Regions from separate parts of the Denitratisoma sp. DHT3 genome, predicted to be linked through region 1. Evidence: riboswitches for the same ligand, from Rfam matches in the RefSeq annotation. Region 1 holds a riboswitch; each other region holds the start of a gene.

Region 1 (4,206 bases):
CCGATTTCGCTCTTTTCCTCGGCCGTGCTGAGCGACTGTTCCAGTTCATCGTGGATCACGGCCGTCACGGCGGCGATCCCGTGGGTGATCTTCACCGCCGCCGTATCGGTCTGTTCCGAAAGCTTGCGGATTTCGTCGGCGACGACAGCGAAACCTCGCCCGGCGGTGCCCGCCCGCGCCGCCTCGATCGTGGCATTCAGCGCCAGCAGATTGGTCTGCTTGGATATCTGCCGGATCAACTCGGCCAAAGGGGACAATGAACCGACCTGGCCGATGACCGATTGCACCCGCTGATGCTCGGCGGCGATCTCGTCCTGCCGGCCGATCTGGTACCGCTTGAGCGCATCCAGCGCCGCCAGGTTCCCCGCCAGTTGCTGTTCCGACTGCTCGGCCAGGTCTTCGGAATGGGAAACCGAACGTTTCACCTCGCTGGAGAGCTGGCTGCATTCGGCGTAAATGCGGTCGAGGCGGCCGGCGATGGCGTAGGCGGCGTCTTCCGTTTCCCGGGTAACCGCCTCCAGTTGCCCGCGAAGCACCCCGTTGACGGTGGAAATGTCCCGCAGGTGTCCGACGATGGTGTCGAAGTTGCGCAGATGATCCGCCTCCTGCAGCGCCCAGCGCTCTATCTCGTCGGAAAAGTCGAGGAACGTGCGCCCCAGCAGCAGGCGGTTGAACAAGGCCTGGAGGGCGGCAAAAATCAGCACGACGACGGTCGTCAGAACGATCAACTGTTCCTCGCTCCTGGCCAGGAGATGAATCCGAAATGCCTTCATCGCCCCCCAGGTCAGCGCAAAGGTCACGACCGCCACGACCAGGAAAGCGCCCAGGGTGAGCAGTGTGCCGTGGCTGCGGTAGAGGCGGATCAGGTTCAGATGCCAGCGACTGGTTTTGCTCATGGAGGCCTCAGCCCACGCCGCGAAGCTTGAGTTCGCGCCCCATGTCCTGGTCCGTCTCCAGAATGTGATTGATCCACCAGCGGTTGAGGTAGGACACCAACGCCTCGGCGGCGTCGGGCAGCCCCGCCTCGAAGCGCATCCGGATATCGGCGATGCTCGACCAGTACGAACGATGGGCGAGAATATGCCGGACGGTCCGGGCCTCGGTCGGTAGATGTTCCCGCAACAGCGCCTCCTCGGTGAGAAAGTGGTAGGCGGCGTATTCGTTCAGGTCCCGCAACGCATCCCGGACCGCGTTCCGCAACGGCCCGCTCCCCGCCGCCTCGGCACCGCCCCCCAGACGATTGAGCCGGTTCAGGCACTGCAACAGGACTCGATGCTGCGCGTCGACGTCGGCGACGCCCGTCGCGTATTCGGGGCACCATTTGATGGCGGAAGGAGGGGGGGTCATCATGAATTCGGTTTCCAACAAAAATCATCAGCGGACAGGATGCATCACTTCACTCACGCCGTGACTCAATTTACATTAAATCACGATGTTTTTCCGCCAGGTGGAAACAACATCCGCCAGGCCGCTTTGACAGGGCCGGGACGAATCCCGATAATCCGCGCCGCTGCAGCACCTCGACAGTCAAGGGAACACGGTTGAAATCCGTGGCGGGCCCGCCGCTGTGACCGGGGACGCCGCCCGCACGATCCACGATCGGCCACTGGGAGAGCCCACTCTCCCGGGAAGGCGCGGGGCAGGCGAATGATCCGGAAGCCAGAAGACCTGCGATCGAGGATTCCTTTCAGCGTTCATCGGCGTCGCGCATGGTCAGCGCGGCGTCGATCGAACCGGAATCTGGAGAATCGGATGCATTCCACCGCGCTACCGCGTGCCGACCTGGCACGCCTCGACACCGGCCTTGACGCCGCCCTGCAACGCAAAATCGACGCCAAGACCAAGCCGCCGGGCGCGCTCGGCCGCCTCGAAGCCCTGGCCCTGCAACTGGGCCGGCTCCAAGGCAGCCTCAGCCCCCGCATCCGCCGGCCGCAGCTGCTGGTGTTCGCCGGCGACCATGGCGCGGCGCGCGCCGGCGTGTCGGCCTACCCCCAGGACGTCACCTGGCAGATGGTGGAAAACTTCCTCGCCGGCGGTGCCGCCATCAACGTCTTCGCCCGGCAGTTGGGTTGGGAATTGCAGGTCGTGGACGCCGGCGTGGCCCACGACTTCGGCGCCCGCCCGGATCTGGTGGATGCGAAAGTCGCGCACGGCACCGCCAATTACCTCGAAGCGCCGGCCATGAGCGCGGATCAATGCGCCACCGCGCTGGCGCGGGGTGCGGCGCTGGCACGGCAGGCGGCCGACCGGGGCGGCAACCTGCTGGCCTGCGGCGAGATGGGCATCGGCAACACCGCCGCGGCCTCCTTGCTCACCCATTTCCTGGCGCCCGCGCCGCTCGCCGACTGCGTCGGCCGCGGTACGGGCCTCGACGACCTGGGCCTGGCCCGGAAAAAGGAACTGCTGGCGACGGCGGCGAGCCGCCATCAGGGCGCCAACGATCCCCTGTCCATCCTGGCCCGGTTCGGCGGCTTCGAGATCGCCATGATGGTCGGCGCCATGCTGGCCGCGGCCGAAGCGCGGATGCTGATCGTGGTCGACGGCTTCATCGTCACCGCGGCCGCGCTGGTCGCCGCGCGGCTGCAACCGGCCCTCACGGATTACTGCGTGTTCGCCCACCGCTCCGGCGAACCGGGGCACCAGTTGCAACTGGAGGCGCTGGACGCCCGTCCCCTGCTCGACCTGGGCCTGCGTCTGGGAGAGGGCACCGGTGCCGCCCTGGCCCTGCCCCTGATCCAGGCCGCCGCCAACTTCCTCGACCAGATGGCCAGTTTCGAGTCGGCCGGGGTGGCGGAGAAAATCTGAGGCCCGAAGCCACCGCCTCGTCGCGCTATGATCCGCAATGCGTGCCCACACCAGGAACAGCCATGAACGCCAAGCGCAGCAAGACCACCAAGCTCTTCGTCCTCGACACGAACGTGCTGATGCACGATCCCAACAGCCTTTTCCGCTTCGAGGAGCACGACATCTACGTGCCCATCATGACCCTCGAGGAACTGGACAACAACAAGAAGGGCATGTCGGAAGTGGCGCGCAACGCCCGCCAGACCAGCCGCATCATGGACGGCATCGTCAGCGACGAGGCCGACATCGAAAAGGGCATCGACCTCAGCGAACCCTCCCGCGGCCTGGCCACGGGCCGCCTGTTCCTCCAGGCCGAGGCGATCGCCACGGTACTGCCCACCTCCCTGCCCACCGCAAAAGGCGACAACCAGATCCTGGCCGTCGTCATGTACCTGCAGCAGAAGTTCCCCAAGCGGCCGGTGATCCTGGTCTCCAAGGACATCAACATGCGCATCAAGGCCCGCGCGATGGGCCTCCACGCGCAGGACTACTTCAACGACAAGGTGCTGGAAGACACCGATCTGCTGTACACAGGCACCCGGGAACTGCCCGCCGATTTCTGGGACAACCACGGCCAGGGAATGAAGTCATGGAAGGAGGAGGGCAAGACCCTCTACCAGATTCATGGCCCCCTCTGCCCCGAACTGCTGATCAACGAGTTCATCTATCTCGACGGCGAAACCGAAAAGCCGTTTATCGCCATCGTCAAGGAAGGCGGCGGCAAGAGCGCCCAATTGGCGACCCTGGTGGATTACGGCCACCAGAAGAACGCGGTCTGGGGCATCACGGCCCGCAACCGCGAGCAGAACTTCGCGCTGAACCTGCTGATGGACCCGGAGATCGACTTCGTCACCCTGCTGGGCCAGGCCGGCACCGGCAAGACCCTGCTGACCCTGGCCGCGGCCCTGACCCAGACCCTGGAACTGAAGCGGTTCTCCGAGATCATCATCACCCGGGTCACGGTGCCGGTGGGCGAGGACATCGGCTTCCTGCCCGGTTCCGAGGAGGAGAAGATGACGCCCTGGATGGGCGCCATCGAGGACAACCTGGACGTGCTCAACCGGCCTCACGAGGAACCCGGCCAGCCGGCCCAGGGCGGAAGCTACGGCGGCGACTGGGGGCGGGCCGCAACCATGGACCTGATCCGCAGCCGGATCAAGATCAAGTCGCTGAACTTCATGCGCGGCCGCACCTTCATCAACAAGTTCCTGATCATCGACGAAGCCCAGAACCTCACCCCCAAGCAGATGAAGACCCTGATCACCCGCGCCGGCACCGCCACCAAGGTGGTGTGCCTGGGCAACATCGCCCAGATCGACACGCCCTACCTGACCGAAGGCAGTTCCGGCATCACCTACGTGG
Region 2 (4,206 bases), 1.4 Mb from region 1:
GGGCTATGGACCAAGGCCCCAATTGATCACCCAGAATGGTGAGTAATGACGCCGGTCCGATGACAAAACCAACTCTCGCCCCTGCCAAACCAAAGAACTTGCCGAGAGAACGCAGCACTATCAGGCTAGGACAGTTGGCACCGACATTGGATATTAAACTTCCTGTTGGATCAACGTCAGCAAAAGCTTCGTCGATTACAAGCCAGCCTCCACGTCGATTCAACTTGTGAGCGACAGCTAACAGCTTATCGGAGGAATGCCGATGACCGGTTGGGTTATTCGGATTGATAACAACTACCACATCGGCATTCGTCGCCACATCATCTAATGATTCTGGAGAGAAAGTCCGCACTTGATGGGCTTCTCGGTGCCAGGCTCTCAAATGCTCTGCGTAACTTGGTGCTTGCACGGCTACACGGCAAGGAGTACGCAAGCGAGGTAAGGCCTGGATCGCTGCCTGAGATCCAGCCACGGGTAATAAAGACTGATCCTCTGTCAGTTCGTAATATTTGCGTGCCACAGTCTGAAGTTCATCGTCTTCCTCAGGTAAACGTTGCCAACAATTGCTGGGCGGCGGTGAGGCAGGATAAGAGAATGGTGATATGCCAGTGGATAAGTCTACCCACTGGTGGATGGGTATATCCCACTGTAAGGATGCTTGTCTTAATCGGCCGCCATGGTGCAGTGGTGTTAGCGAAGATAAGGAAGATAAAGTGCGTTGGGACTGATATTTGGCCATGGTGAAAGCACTAAGGGATCATCACCCGTCAGATAGTTGTTTCGGAGACACCGGCAGACTCGAAGCTGGCCATCTGCACCAGGAAATTTGCTGCTGCTTGAATGAGTGGTAATGCCAACGCTGCGCCAGTCCCCTCGCCTAAACGCATGCCAAGATTCAGTAATGGTCTTTTACCTAGGGCACCCATCTGAATCTTATGCCCGGGTTCTTCTGATCCATGGGCAAAAACACAATAATCTAGCAGGTGAGGTTGAAGCCTAGCAGCTATAAGCAGGGAGGCAGTGACGATGAATCCGTCTACTATGATCAATACACCGGCTTCGCCAGCGGCGAGTAGTGCACCTGTCATCATCGCGATTTCGAAGCCGCCAAAGTGGGTTAGGATCGCCAAGGGATCGGAATTTCCACGATAGCGGGATGCGGCTACAGAGAGTAATTCCTGCTTGCGTATAAGGCCGACATCGTCGAGTCCAGTCCCGGGGCCGATACAGGAATTCAATGGGGCAGGGGCTAGGTAATGGGTGATCAATGAAGCTGAAGCGGTATTGCCAATTCCCATTTCTCCACAAGCTAATACATTGCATCCGTTTTGGATCAACTGTCGAACAAGCTCACTTCCTATTTCGATCGCCGCATGGCATTGGGCGTCGGTCATGGCAGGTCCTTCCAGGTAACTGGCAGTTCCAGGAGCAATCTTGGCATCTATAAGGCCTGTTCGTTTTCCAAAGACATGAGCGACGCCTGCATCAACCACTTGCAAAGACCAGCCCAACTGGCGAGCGAATACGTTAATTGCAGCACCACCCGCCAGGAAGTTTTCCACCATTTGCCAGGTGACTTCTTGAGGATAGGCAGATATGCCTTCTTGAGCAGCGCCATGATCGCCTGCGAAAACCAACAGATGAGGGGCAACAATTTCTGGTGACAGCGTATTCTGGATGCGACCGAGTTGTAGGGCCAGTTCTTCTAACCGTCCCAAGGCTCCCTTTGGCTTGGTTTTGAGATCAATTTTGCGTTGCAAGGCTTCATCAAAGGTAGTCTGAAGCGGGCGCAAGTCGGCGCCAATTTTGCTAAATGAATGCATCCGATTCTCCAGTTGACAGTCCAAGACATGGGTACGGTTTCCAGCCATGGCCCAGTAGGACGTTGATTGGATCACTCGCCGGCAGGTCTTCTGACTCCCGGATCATTCGCCTTGCCCGCACCTTCCCGTGGATGATTATTACCACAGTGGTTGGTCATGGACCATGCAGGCAGCGTCCCCGGTCACAGCGGCGGGCCCGCCACGGTTTCGCACCGTGTTCCCTTAGCTAGCGAGGTGTGTTACCACGCTGATTATCAATTCCACAAATGTGGTATGTCAAAGTTCCACGAGTGTCTCGATAAGTTTCTATTATGAGTGCGCATACAATCTGCTCCGATGTTGGAGAAATCTATGAATAGCGGATTGTTGCTGCTGGCTGCCATCGGAGCAGTGATGTTAGATCGATGGCTGGGGGAACCCCGACAATGGCATCCCCTGGTGGGGTTTGGCCGCTTGGCAGGCGCGATCGAGGCGCGCTGGCGGGTGGAAAACGCCATCCCGCGCCATGGCCAGATTCTCGGCCTGTCGGCTTGGTTGCTCGCCGTGGTCCCCCTGAGCCTGCTAGCCCTAGCCTTGTGCCGTCTACCGTGGGGGCTGGGTTGGCTGGCATCATGCCTGTGCTTGTATTTCAGTCTGGGCGCCCGCAGCCTAGAACAGCATGTGCTCGCCGTGATTCATCCGCTGGAGGCGGGCGACCTTACCACCGCACGTGTCTCGCTGGGGCGGATCGTTTCTCGGGATACGGCAGTGCTGGATGCCGATGGAGTGACGCGGGCCGCACTGGAAACCACGCTGGAGAACGGAAACGACGCTGTGTTCGGTGCCCTGTTCTGGTTTGCCTTGCTAGGAGGGCCGGGGGCGGTGCTGTTTCGCCTGGCCAACACCTTAGATGCCATGTGGGGCTACAAGAGTCCGCGCTATCGCAACTTTGGCTGGGCGGCAGCCCGACTGGACGATGCGCTGAACTGGCTGCCCGCACGGCTGACGGCCTTGACTTATGCCCTGCTGGGAAATACCACGCAGGCGATCACCAGCTGGCGGCATCAGGCACACACTTGGGATAGCCCTAATGCAGGACCGGTAATGGCGTCAGGTGCCGGAAGTCTGGGGCTTATTCTCGGTGGCACTGCAAGCTATCAGGGCGTTGGTGAGCAACGGCCGCTTTTAGGAGCTGGCAGGAATCCTATTGCCAGGGATCTACATCGAGGGCTGGGATTGGTCCGTAAGGGCCTCACTGTTTGGCTAACTACGGGGATCATGGCCTGGTTCGCGAGTCAGCTGATATGACTCAGTCCAACTTCCGGGATCCGCCATAGGGTTGCTTGCGCAAGACGCAGTTCTTAAGATCACAAATCCGGCAGGGATCAACCTCAGGAGATTCGGAGCGGCCACCAGGCACCAGCCCAACGATTGCGAGCAGGCTTTTCTCGGGGATCATCATGTGTTGATCATTGAGCCTTACAGGTACCTGCCCCTTGGGCAGGTAATCGAAAAGTACCTCGATGTCGCCAATCTTCCATCCGGTATAGCCTGGGCCATAGCGGAGTGTGCTGCCAAAACTCCTGCTGCTAGCGTCCCTGTAGGAATCAGCTTGCAACCCTTCCATCATAGAGCTGATCGCAGTCGTAGCCGCGCTGTCTAACGCCAAGGCCTCCAGCATGTCGCCATCGTCTGTGTACTGCCGGACCTTTTCGCTGACGCGGGGCCCTAGGGTAGCTAGAATGAGGCGGATAGCACTGGATTTGCGCAAAATCTTGCTCAGTCGTTGGCTGCGCAGACAGGCCTGACCCGTGAGTCGAATCTGCTCCCCATCAATACATTCGATGGGGATTTCCAACCAAGTTCCCCAAGGTTGTGCCAGCCCGTTCAATTGGGCTAGCTGCTGATCGATGACTTCCTGAATTGGAGGACTTATCGGCTGACCATGGGGATAGCCCATCAGATGATGAAGTTCATTCCCGTCTACTATGAGTTTTCGGTCTGCCAGGCGATTGATCATCATGCATGCTCCGCCGGGTTTGGCCGTTGCCCTGCCAGGCTACCCTTCAGGGATGGAAAGTCGTCTTCGGCATGGGGCAGTAAAGTTGCGTCCACGAAGTCCTGGTTGAAATGGGGGTCAGCGGTGAGCTCAATATATTCCACCAACCGGGCGATCTGGTCAGCCTCGGCGCGGCGGCGGGCGTCGAGCAGGGCGATGCGGGCGCCGTCGCCTGCGGCATTACCCACGGACAAGATGTTTTCCAGGCCTGAGTCCGGAAACATGCCGATTGCCAAAGCGCGGCCCAAGTCAATGACACTACCGAAAGCGCCTGCGATAAGCACTTTATCTGGCTGCTGTCGGCCGAATTTACGAAGTAAAACTTGAGCTCCAGCGTAGAGAGCG
Region 3 (4,206 bases), 1.2 Mb from region 1:
GTTTTCTTTGGGCTACAAGGCGCGCCCTTTGATTGTATATCCGTGGGAAACAATGAGGGAAATCAAGGCCGTCATCCGCCCCGGCAAGCTGGACGCGCTACGCCAGGTGCCGGGCTTTCCCGGCATGACCGTCAGCAAGGCCGAGGGCGTTTCCGCGCCCGAGCGCATGGGCGACGGCCTGGTCTGGGTGACCGACGTGGTCCGGGCGGCGTTCGTGCACAATCCGCCGTCCGCAGCGTAGGCGGCGCGGCACCACGCCGCGCGGGCGCGGATGGGAAAGGTCAGCGGACGATGATCGTCGGCCGCACGCCCAGGGCGTTGGCGATGCGCGAGACCGCGGCCTCGGCTTCGGCGCGGCTGGCGAAGGGGCCGATCTGCACCCGGTGCAGCTTGCCCGCCACTTCGGTGCGGAAACGGTCCGAGAGCCAGTCCAGTTCGCGGGTCATGTGGGTGCGGAAGCTGTCGGCGTTGTCGGGGTTGCCGAAGGCGCCCAACTGGATGAAGGTGCCGCGCGCCTCGGCCACGGCCGGTGCGGCGGGCGCCGGCTCGCTGGCCAGGCGGGCGATGGGATCGTCCTCCGGCGGCGGCGGGTTGCGCAACGCCAGGGTCGGCGACAGACCCGGCAAGGGGAGCGGGGTTTCGCCCGGACGCAGGCTTTCCACCTCCACCAGGCCGCTGCCGTTGCCGGTGAGTCCCAGCTTCCAGGCGGCGGTGTAGGAAAGATCGATGATGCGGTCGCCGTGGAATGGGCCGCGGTCGTTCACCCGCAGCACCACGGCGCGGCCGTTGGCCGGGTTGCTCACCCGCACGTAGGAGGGGATCGGCAGCGTGGTGTGGGCGGCGGTCATGCCATACATGTCGTAGGGCTCGCCGGAGGAGGTCTTCTGGCCGTGGAACTTGCGGCCGTACCAGCTGGCGATGCCGCGCACCTTGTAGGACGCGGCGTCCTTCATGGGCACGTAGTCCTTGCCCAGCACCGAGTAGGGATTGTTGGCGAAACGGTGCAACGGCTCCCATTGCGGCACGGCGTCGGGAATGGCCTCCATGTCCTCGGGCGGATTGTCGCCGGGGCCGTCGTCCTTGTAGAAACCGCCGCCCTTTTTCAAGACGTAGGCGGCCGCCTTGGGCGGCGCCTTCCTGGTGGTCGCGGGCGCGGGCGTCGCGGCCTCGCCCTGCTCGGCCGCGGGCCGCGGCGGCACGCTGCCGCAGGCGGCCAGGAGCAGGGGAACGACGAGGGGGAACAGGCGCGTCGCGCGCCGGCGGGACAAGGCGATTGACATGGCGCGAATCATACCTGCTAAGATGCGCCCCGCTTCAGGTGTCCCCATTCGGGGATGAAACGGGAAGCCGGTGCGCCCGCAAGGGCAATTCCGGCGCTGCCCCCGCAACGGTAAGCGAGTCAAGGAATCGGCCAGAGCCACTGTGCATCCGCATGGGAAGGCGCCGGTTCCCGGGAAACCTCCCGCTCGCCAGCCCGGAGACCGGCCTGGAGTCGAATGTCGGCGTTGCGGAGGGCGATGCACCGAGAAGGGTGCACGCCCTTCTTTCTGAATCTCCTCTGCAGGCCGTTTGGCCAACCTGGCGCGCGGGTGTGCGCAGATGAGGAGCTTTCATGAAGTCCCGCTTTCTTCCGGCAGCCTTGCTGCTCGGTTCCCCTTTTGTCCTTGCCGCCGAGTCGGCGGCGGTTGTCGATGCCGGCGCCGTGGTGGTGACGGCGACCCGCACGGCCCGGCCGGCCGAGACCGAGCTGCTGCCCGTCACCGTGATCGACCGGGCGGAGATCGAGCGCAGCCAGGCGGTTTCCGTACAGGATCTGCTGCGCTTTCAGCCCGGCATCGCCATCGCCAACGCCGGCGGCCAGGGCAAGGTGACCAGCCTGTTCCTGCGCGGCGCCAATGCCGACCATGTGCTGGTGTTGCTGGACGGCGTCAAGCTCGGCTCCGCCAGCACCGGCACCGCCGCCTTGCAGGACCTGCCGCTGGAAATGATCGAGCGGATCGAGATCGTGCGCGGCGCCCGCTCCAGCCTCTACGGTTCCGAGGCGCTGGGCGGGGTGATCCAGATCTTTACCCGCAAGGGCGGCCGGGACGCGCGGCCGGCGCTCTCTCTCGGCGCCGGGAGTCACGGAACTTGGCAAGGCGCCGCGTCCCTGGCCGGCAACTTCGGCGCCGCCGGTTGGTACAGCCTGGGCGCGGCGACTTTCGAGACCGCCGGCCTCAACGCCTGCAAGGGCAGCCGCAGCGCGGGCTGCTTCGTGGCGGAGCCGGATCGCGACGGCTATCGCAACCAATCGGGCCGCCTGCGCTTCGGCTGGCGCTTCGACAACGGCGCCGAAGCCGAGGTGAACTGGCTGCGCGCCGAGAGCCGCAACAAGTACGACGGCAGCAGCGTCAATGCCGCGCAGTCCGTGCAGCAGGCGCTGGGCGCCAGCCTGGGCGTCGCGCCGCTCGCCGGCTGGCGCGCCACGCTGCGCCTCGGCCAGAGCCGGGACGCCGCCGACAACTTCAAGGATGCGCTGTTCAAGAGCCGCTTCAATACCCGGCGCGACACGGTGAACTGGCAGAACGAAATCGCCCTGGCTCCGGGCCAGCAACTGGTGGCCGGGGTGGACTGGCAGCGCGACCGGCTGGAAAGCACCACCCGCTACGCCGTCGGCAGCCGCGACAATGCCGGCGTCTTCGCCCAATATCTGGCCGAGGCGGGCGGCCACGACTGGCAGCTCTCCGCGCGGCGCGACGACAGCGAGCAGTTCGGCGCCAAGACCACCGGCGCCCTGGCCTGGGGCCATGCCCTGACGCGGGACCTGCGCCTCACTGCCAGCCATGGCACGGCCTTCAAGGCGCCGACCTTCAATCAGCTCTACTACCCTGGTTTCGGCAATCCGCAGCTGCGGCCCGAGGAAGCGCGCAGTCTCGGCCTGGGCCTCGCCGGCACGCTGCCCGCCGGCCGCTGGTCGGTGAATGCCTTCGAGACGCGGATCGACCGGCTGATCGGTTTCGACAGCCGCTTCACGCCGGTCAACATCGATGCCGCGCGCTTGCGCGGCGGCGAGGCGACGGCATCGTGGCGCGGCCGTGACTGGGAACTGCGCGGCACCCTGAGCCTGCTCGACCCGGAAAACCTCGGCGCCGGCGCCAACCATGGCAAGACATTGCCGCGCCGGGCACGCCAATCGTTCCTGCTCAGCGCCGATCGCGAGGCCGGCGCCTGGCGCTGGGGCGCGGACCTGCGGGGCGAGGGCCATCGCTACGACGACCTCGCCAACACCGTGCGCCTGGGCGGCTACGCCACCGTCGACCTGCGCGCGGAATACCGCATCGACCCCGTCTGGCGCCTGCAAGCCAGGATCGAGAACCTTCTCGACCGCGGCTATGAAACCGCCTACCTCTACAACCAGCCCGGCCGCGGGCTGTATCTCACCCTGCGTTACCAACCCTGATCTTCCAACGAAAGGAGCATGACATGATGAACGCAACCACCCTGCGCAATCCTCGGGTACTGATCCTCGCCCTGACCCTGCTCATGGCGCTGACCCGCAGCCACCACTGGGCCGGCCTCCATACGCTGCCCGACGCCTCCTGGGCGGTGTTCTTCCTTGGCGGCGCCGTGCTCGGCTCGCTGCGCGCCTTCGCCGGCCTCTGTGCGCTGGCGGCGGCCATCGACTGGGCGGCGATCGTCCTCGGCGGCGTCTCCGGTTTCTGCGTGACGCCCGCCTACGCCATGCTGCTGCCGGCCTACGCCGCACTCTGGCTCGGCGGACGCTGGTATGCGCGTCAACGCCGGGGCGTCTCGGAGCCCTGGGCCGCGCTGGTCCTGGCCGTGCTCCTTTCCGCCCTGGTGGCGGAGCTGTGCTCCAGCGGCGGTTTCTATTTCTTCGGCGGACGTTACGCCGATCCCACGCTGGCCGGCTTCCTGCCGCGCCTGGTGCGCTACTTCCCGCCCATGCTGGGGACGATGGCCTGCTACGTGGGCCTGGCGGTCGCCGCCTGGGCCGCGCTGTCGGCCATGCTGCCGCGCCAGGCGGCCGCTCGCCGGGAGGATCGTTGATGAGTGCGGAACGCGACCAGCGCCATGCCGATCGCATGGCGCGGAAGAAGGCCGTGGTGGATGCCGCCATCGCCCGCGCCACGGTGTCCAAAGGACTGATCCTGGTGCTCACCGGCAACGGCAAGGGCAAGTCCAGCTCCGCCTTCGGCATGGTGGCCC

Evidence for each region. Region 1 has a riboswitch for cobalamin ahead of cobT (nicotinate-nucleotide--dimethylbenzimidazole phosphoribosyltransferase). Riboswitches for the same ligand answer to the same signal wherever they lie in the genome.
Region 2: linked by a shared signal. The riboswitch ahead of cobT (nicotinate-nucleotide--dimethylbenzimidazole phosphoribosyltransferase) and the one ahead of cobT (nicotinate-nucleotide--dimethylbenzimidazole phosphoribosyltransferase) in region 1 are both predicted to bind cobalamin.
Region 3: linked by a shared signal. The riboswitch ahead of btuB (TonB-dependent vitamin B12 receptor) and the one ahead of cobT (nicotinate-nucleotide--dimethylbenzimidazole phosphoribosyltransferase) in region 1 are both predicted to bind cobalamin.

What each region holds. Positions count from the first base shown of each region.
Region 1 covers NZ_CP020914.1:3,595,490-3,599,695, reverse strand. The annotation lists gene B9N43_RS16645 (methyl-accepting chemotaxis protein) at 1-896, opposite strand, end outside; gene B9N43_RS16640 (bacteriohemerythrin) at 904-1,350, opposite strand; cobalamin riboswitch at 1,486-1,690, shown strand; gene cobT (nicotinate-nucleotide--dimethylbenzimidazole phosphoribosyltransferase) at 1,753-2,805, shown strand; gene B9N43_RS16630 (PhoH family protein) at 2,868-4,206, shown strand, end outside.
Region 2 covers NZ_CP020914.1:2,217,711-2,221,916, forward strand. The annotation lists gene cobD (threonine-phosphate decarboxylase CobD) at 1-739, opposite strand, end outside; gene cobT (nicotinate-nucleotide--dimethylbenzimidazole phosphoribosyltransferase) at 768-1,823, opposite strand; cobalamin riboswitch at 1,886-2,090, opposite strand; gene cbiB (adenosylcobinamide-phosphate synthase CbiB) at 2,175-3,110, shown strand; gene B9N43_RS10265 (hypothetical protein) at 3,112-3,825, opposite strand; gene B9N43_RS10270 (ASKHA domain-containing protein) at 3,822-4,206, opposite strand, start outside.
Region 3 covers NZ_CP020914.1:2,417,597-2,421,802, reverse strand. The annotation lists gene B9N43_RS11115 (P-II family nitrogen regulator) at 53-241, shown strand; gene B9N43_RS11110 (septal ring lytic transglycosylase RlpA family protein) at 282-1,280, opposite strand; cobalamin riboswitch at 1,300-1,505, shown strand; gene btuB (TonB-dependent vitamin B12 receptor) at 1,613-3,439, shown strand; gene B9N43_RS11100 (hypothetical protein) at 3,463-4,047, shown strand; gene cobO (cob(I)yrinic acid a,c-diamide adenosyltransferase) at 4,047-4,206, shown strand, end outside.